3 regions of the uncultured Barnesiella sp. genome follow, and region 1 is predicted to be linked to each of the others. Evidence: riboswitches for the same ligand, from Rfam matches in the RefSeq annotation. Region 1 holds a riboswitch; each other region holds the start of a gene.

The links. Region 1 has a riboswitch for cobalamin ahead of Q1K76_RS09900 (leucine-rich repeat protein). Riboswitches for the same ligand answer to the same signal wherever they lie in the genome.
Region 2: another riboswitch for cobalamin. It lies ahead of Q1K76_RS09375 (DUF5074 domain-containing protein); the one in region 1 lies ahead of Q1K76_RS09900 (leucine-rich repeat protein).
Region 3: another riboswitch for cobalamin. It lies ahead of Q1K76_RS07640 (anaerobic ribonucleoside triphosphate reductase); the one in region 1 lies ahead of Q1K76_RS09900 (leucine-rich repeat protein).

The regions. Positions count from the first base shown of each region.
Region 1 is NZ_CAMMHD010000018.1:24,346-26,547, forward strand. Features, by position in the region: gene Q1K76_RS09900 (leucine-rich repeat protein) at 1-843, opposite strand, end outside; cobalamin riboswitch at 988-1,178, opposite strand; gene Q1K76_RS09905 (cell surface protein) at 1,210-2,202, opposite strand, start outside.
Region 2 is NZ_CAMMHD010000016.1:58,246-60,447, reverse strand. Features, by position in the region: gene Q1K76_RS09375 (DUF5074 domain-containing protein) at 1-877, opposite strand, end outside; cobalamin riboswitch at 1,135-1,331, opposite strand; gene Q1K76_RS09370 (LamG-like jellyroll fold domain-containing protein) at 1,557-2,202, opposite strand, start outside.
Region 3 is NZ_CAMMHD010000012.1:18,940-21,141, reverse strand. Features, by position in the region: gene queA (tRNA preQ1(34) S-adenosylmethionine ribosyltransferase-isomerase QueA) at 1-431, shown strand, start outside; cobalamin riboswitch at 788-996, shown strand; gene Q1K76_RS07640 (anaerobic ribonucleoside triphosphate reductase) at 1,049-2,202, shown strand, end outside.

The DNA of each region.
Region 1 (2,202 bases):
CGCTATCGAGTAGACAGCCTTCACGGCCCCTTCGATGGCGACCTTGTCCTTATACCACTGATAGGTGAGGCTGTCGCCCCGGAATACCGGCACAAAAGCGGCCGGCTCGCCCGGCGACACCACCAGGCTCTCGGGCTGACTCTTTATCGAGGGTTCGGTGAGCCCGTTCTTGGCGGCAGCGGCCAGCGGTTTCCAGTCATACGACTGCATGCCGGCCGAGAAATTCCAACCGTCCCAACACCCGTCGGTGAGCTTACGGCCCGAGATTCCCATGTTGCTGTAATACCACGAATCGCTATCGGCCGACTTCGTCCAGTACGACCAGTAGCCCTGATACCACCCCGACTGCCAATAGTCCTCGGGGTCGGTACAGCTCCACCCGTCGTAGGAGTAGCCCGACATGGGTATCAATCCCAACTCGTTGGCCTGCCGCACCTCACCATCCTTGACGATGGCAAAATCGCCGCTCTTGTTCACATCGTAGCCTAAGCCCGAGACCGTGCTGCCGAACGCCGTGCCCGACTCCGAGGCAATGACAAACCGCGGGTCGGCTGCCGCAATGGCCGTAATCATGGTGGCGCCGGTAGCCTCGCCGTCCCAGCGGAAGCCCCACACCAGGGCACTCTCCTCGCCGTCGACATTCCACTGCACCGCCAGAGCCGCCCGGTTGGCGCCCTCGCCGGTCCAGTTTTCAATCATTTCCATCGTGAAGGTTCCATCGGCAATAGCCCGAGGCGATACCTGCTGCACGGCGGTAGGGTGCGGCCGCCCCTGCACAAGTATCTGTGCCGGCAACTGCATCACCGCAAACAGCAAAAGCATGAAAACATAAATCTTTTTCATTTCGGTTAAATCTTTAAGTATTAAAATTGAACAATCGTTTTTGCCATTTCAATACTTGCAAGATATGGTTTACCCCTGCCCATGGAACCGCCTCCGGCCTGCCGGCCCGGAATCGTTTTTTGCCACAGCTCATACCTCGCAAGCTATCGGGACAATACGCACGGCAGGTCTTCTGACTCACTCCGGCAGCCGAGGCCTTCCCAATCGCACGGATCAGTGACTTGTCTCTCGGCTCCTTTTCGATGGAGTTCACAGCAGCGGGACTGTTCGGGACTCACACCCGATTCCCTTTTAATCGGCCTTCAACGGGCCGAACCGGTGCGCACTATACGCTATTTTATTCTTACTATTCTATCTCTCTTTTTCTTACTTTTCCTCGATGTGCAAATCGGTCACTCCGGCCACCTCGGTCGAGCACTCGCCCAACCAGCCGTTGAACTGATTGACACCGGTATAGATCTTGATAAAGTCGATGCCCTGCAAATGCACGGGATTGCCCTCGGCATCGACCGCCCAGTCGATTTTGAAGTTGGACTTTTCGCTGTCGTTGGGGTGGTTGTCGGCATAGCCCCAATCGTAGGCATAGAGCACATAGTAAGAGCCGTTGCCGCTCTCGTCGACGGCATTGTCGGGCAAGCGGGTGCCCTCGAACGTGAGCGTCTCGTCGGAGAGCCACTGCGGGTAATAGGATTGCTTGTGGAAAACGACCTTCGACACGTAGCCGGTCCCGCCCTGGTTGTCGGTCCAGCGCACATAGGTCGAGTCGGTCACGCTGGTATCGGTACCGGGCACCGGAGTCTTGTTTTCGTCGGGGCGGTAATAGGTGATTCCGTAATTTTTCACCGTCTCTTCCTTGTGATATTCACTGCCGGCCAGTTCGTACCACTCGTCATCGGGGAGGCCGTTGCCGTTGACATCGACCGATACCATCACGATACCGGGCTCGCTGCTGCCGCCCGATGCGGCAGTGGGTTTGCCCGTGGAGTAGAAGGCATTGCCCAAGACCTTGAAGTCGTATTCGCCGGGACGGTTGACAATCGTATGGTCAAATCCCACGACGATATAACCGCCGTAACCGCCCAGCGACACCATCGTACCGGCATTGTAGGCCAGACAGTCCTCGGCCTTCTGCCGCATGGTCTCCTCGGTATCGCCCTCGCTATACTCGGGCAGCTCGTTGACAAACTGCCCCGGAGCCGGGCGATACTCATGCACCCGGGTGATGTAGGGGCTGTAAGCTACCTCCTCCTGGCGGACCACAATCTGCATGAGGTGTTCGACAGGGTTGGCCGAGTCGTAGATGTTCAGCTTCAGCCAGTAGGTACCGGTCTCGTAGGCCACGAAGGTATAGTCGCGGGT
Region 2 (2,202 bases), on a different contig from region 1:
GCTCGAGAATCTTGCTCAAATAGCCCGACTTGAAGGTGTAGGCCTTGCCTCCCATCGTCACGAAGCGGCTCTTCGGCGCACCGTCCGAACCGGTCACGAAGGTCAGCGACTTGGCCGTGGGGTCGAAACGGTAGATACCGGCGTTGTCGCGGATATAGAGATGCTGCTCGTCGAGCACGGCGATATGCGTGGGCCAGTCGAGCCCCTGCAGGTCGTCGTTCGTGTAGGCGGCCGTCCGCTTCAAGGTGTGGGCATCGGCCACCACCAGCATGCCGTCGTTTTCGAACACCATGCCGTTGGGGTTCTTGTTGCCATTCTGCGAGATGATATAGACCTTGCCGTTACAGAACGCCATGTCCTGTGCCACGTTGCCCAGCTCGGTACCGTTGACCGTCTTGTAGGCATCGGCCACCACATACCCCTCGGGCGAAATCCAGGTGAGCGAGCCGTTCTCGGTAGTCATGTTCCCCTCGTTGAGCACAAAGACCCCGGCCGGGTCGTCAAAGGCATTCAGGCAATACAGCTCCACCTTTTGCGAAAGGTTCTTCCCGCCTGCGCCCGCTACCGTGACGGTGAGCGTAGCTTTTGTTTCGGCATCGGCCGTGGCCGAGATTTCGATTTTCCGGGCATCCTGGTCGACCGTTGCACTCCACCCGGCGGGCAGCGATTCGGTCTTGACCGACTGCACATGCTCTGCCGCATAGGCAATCTCTACTTGGGTATCGGGAACCACAAATACCGGCACATCGGTTGCAACAGCCGTTGTCCACTCAAACTTCGGGTCGGGCATCGGTTCTTCACTCTCTTTCGAGCAACTGCCCATAATCAGAGCTACCGCTACCAGCAGCACGCCCCACATCTTTCTTACTTTCATCATTCTACTTTTGGATAAAAATCTATTATTTAACAGGTTATTGAAAATTTGCAAAACAAGGTCCCGGGCTGGAGAAGAGACGGCAAGCCCGGCCGTTGCCATATTGTCAAGACGGCAACGCGTCGTGCCTGCCTGTTCCCGGGCAGATGCCCCAACAGGTTTACACAGTACCCCGACACGGGTTATGAATGGCTCGAAAAGCCTGAAAAAAGTATATAGCATTTACGTCGTACATTTAACCGTCCTGTCCACGGGCTCGATTAAAAACAAAAACTGACGGCAGGTCTTCTGACTGACTCCCCACTCGAGGCCTTCCCGATATTGCAATCAGTGGCGTATAGAATTCGAGCGGTTGGCGGAGCTTCACAGCAGCGGGACTGTCCGGGATTTTCACCCGATTCCCTTTTAATCCTCGAGGCCCGGCGGGCCTTTTGGAACCAATCGGCTGTAAAATTAGTATTTTTTTCTGGAGAAAGATAACTTTTTGCTTCCTACTTCAAACAGATTGTATATGGTGCAGCTTATAGTCTTTATCCTCAGCGGTCTTGACAACACACTCCCCCCACAAAAAAAGCATGAGCGCATATAGCCGAGATGCGGCTGTATGCGCTCATGAGTTTCTCTGAAGAAGTTTTGCCGGTTCTCTCCTACACCGGCTCCATTTTTTTCTATACTGCCAAACTTATCTTACCAGAACCTTCTGGCCGCCGATAATGTAGAAACCGTTCGGCAGATTCTCGGCAGCAACCTCCCGAGGTACGTTGGCCCGCACCTTCATGCCTTGCAAATTGAAGACATCGACACGGACACTTCCCGAATCCACACGGTCGGAGACCACAGACTCGATGCCCGAACTCGCCGATTGCCCCTCGAGTATCCAGGCATTCAGCTCCTTTACCCGGGTCGTGGCCGAGGCAAAGGCTTCGATGCCGTTGGCATCGGCTTCGGTGGGGAAGACACGGATGGAGGTAGCCCACTTGTCGTTCACGAAGATGTCGAGGATGGAGTGGTCGATAAAGATATTTATCTTCAGCTCACTCCCCACGGCCGGACGCTCGGGCAAGATGCAACGATAGACACCGTCGTATACGCCGGCGTCGTTGGTCAACCGAGGCAGGGCGCTGAAGTCGGCCACGAGTTCACCCGTTGCCGGAGTGTACGAAACAACGGCCTCGGCACTGCCGCTCTTGAAGATGTGGAAACCGAAGTCGGAGGCACCCACCTCGAATGTGCCGCATATCTCGACCGAGCGTCCGCTCACAGGCGAGAGGTCGAGAGTACCGTTCAGGTCGAACCCCGTGCGGGTAAAGGTGGTCGTGGTGCGTAAC
Region 3 (2,202 bases), on a different contig from region 1:
ACGGCTTCCTCACCCTCCATTCGGGCCTGGGTAACTTCCGTGAAATCGATGTCGAAGACCTTACCAAGCACAAAATGGACTCGGAGCAGCTGATTGTGACCCCCGAGCTCGTCGAGCTCGTCAACCACGCCAAGGATGGCGGCCACAAGGTGTGCGCCGTGGGTACCTCGGTGATGCGGGGTATCGAGAGTGCGGTCAGCACCGGCGGCCACATGAAGACCTACGACGGCTGGACCAACAAGTTCATTTTCCCGCCCTACGACTTTACGGTAGCCACCAGTCTGGTGACCAACTTCCACATGCCGCTTTCGACCATGCTGATGATGGTAGCGGCATTCGGCGGATATGAAATTGTCCTCGAGGCCTACGATGCTGCCCTCAAGGAGGGGTATCGTTTCGGTGCCTATGGCGACGCCATGCTCATTCTGTAATTGGTAAGATATCAGGGACGCTCTTGTCCCGGAAGATACAGAGAACCTTGTTGCACCTTGGGGACAAACGGTGCGGCAAGGTTCTCTCTCTTATAGAGAGATTACTATCTCGCCTTTTTTATTATGTTGCTGGAATAGATAACAATTTGGTTGATTCGATTGGATATCCGATTGAACAATGGAATAGATGCCTTTTTTGCTGTTTTATAGCAGTATAGTTTCCATATGGGAGTTGGTATGGGCCTCTATTCGTTGCTGGTTTCAGGAAACTTTTTTCTATTCTGGTTTTCAAAAGTTTCCCGAAAAAGGAAACTTTTGTCTCGAAATTTGTTGTTTGGTTATCGCGAATTTGTGTAACTTTGTACCCGCATTCCGGTTCGGCCCCGTTGTACGATGGTGTCGATAAAAAGGGAATCGGGTGAGAATCCCGAGCAGTCCCGCTGCTGTAATTCCTGTGAAAGTCCCGTGACACGAGCCACTGACGAGAATCTGTTTCTGTAATGTCGGGAAGGCGTCATCGGGGCAGGGAAGAGCCAGAAGACCTGCCGGAGTGAGAGAGAAGCAAAAGGACGTTCGAGGAGACGTCCGCAGTATCCAACCCTAAACAACTTATCAACATGGATTATGCAGGCATTACCATTGCCAAGCGCGATGGTGCCCAAGAGAGTTTCTCGATTGCCAAAATCGAGCGGGCTATTGCCAAGGCCTATCGGGCCGATGGTATCGACGACGAAACTGCGGTGAAACAGATTGCCGGCGAGGTGGCCGCCGCCATCGACAAGAGCGAGATTTCGGTCGAGGAGATTCAAGATCTGGTCGAGCGCCATCTGATGCGGCGCAACCCTTCGGTGGCCAAGCGCTTCATCATCTATCGCGAGTGGCGCACCAAGGAGCGCGAGAAACGCACCTCGATGAAGCAGGTGATGGACGGCATCGTGGCTGTCGAGAAGAACGACGTGAACCTGAGCAACGCCAACATGTCGTCGCATACGCCGGCCGGGCAGATGATGACCTTCGCCTCGGAGGTGACCAAGGATTACGCCTACAAGTATCTGGTGGGGGTGCGCTACGGGCGGGCGCACCGCGAGGGCGACATTCACATCCACGACCTCGACTACTATCCCACCAAGACGGCCACCTGCGTGCAGTACGACCTGGAGGATATTTTCAACCGCGGTTTCCATACCAAAAACGGAACCGTGCGCACGCCTCAGTCGATACAGAGCTACGCCACGCTGGCCACTATCGTGTTCCAGACCAACCAGAACGAGCAGCACGGCGGGCAGGCCATCCCGGCTTTCGACCACTTCATGGCACCGGGGGTGCTGAAGAGTTTCCGCAAACATCTCGAGACGGCCATCGACTTCATCTTGCGCCTGCATGGCGAGAGCGACCATCCGTCGCTGCGAGAGGCGATAGCCGACTCGGTCGCCTCGATAGCCGATACGGAGGTGCAACAGGCTGCACTGGCCGACCGCCTGCAGACTCTGGGCCTGACTCTCTCGGCCAATGAGTTGCGCACCGCCTGGACACAAAGCTACGAGACTACCCGCAAGGATACCCACCAAGCCATGGAGGGATTGGTGCACAACCTCAACACCATGCACTCGCGGGGTGGCAACCAGGTGGTTTTCAGTTCGATAAACTACGGTACCGATACCTCGCCCGAGGGGCGCATGGTCATACGCGAGCTGCTCTCGGCTACAACCGAGGGGTTGGGCCACGGCGAGGTGCCGGTCTTCCCGATACAGATTTTCAAGGTGAAGAATGG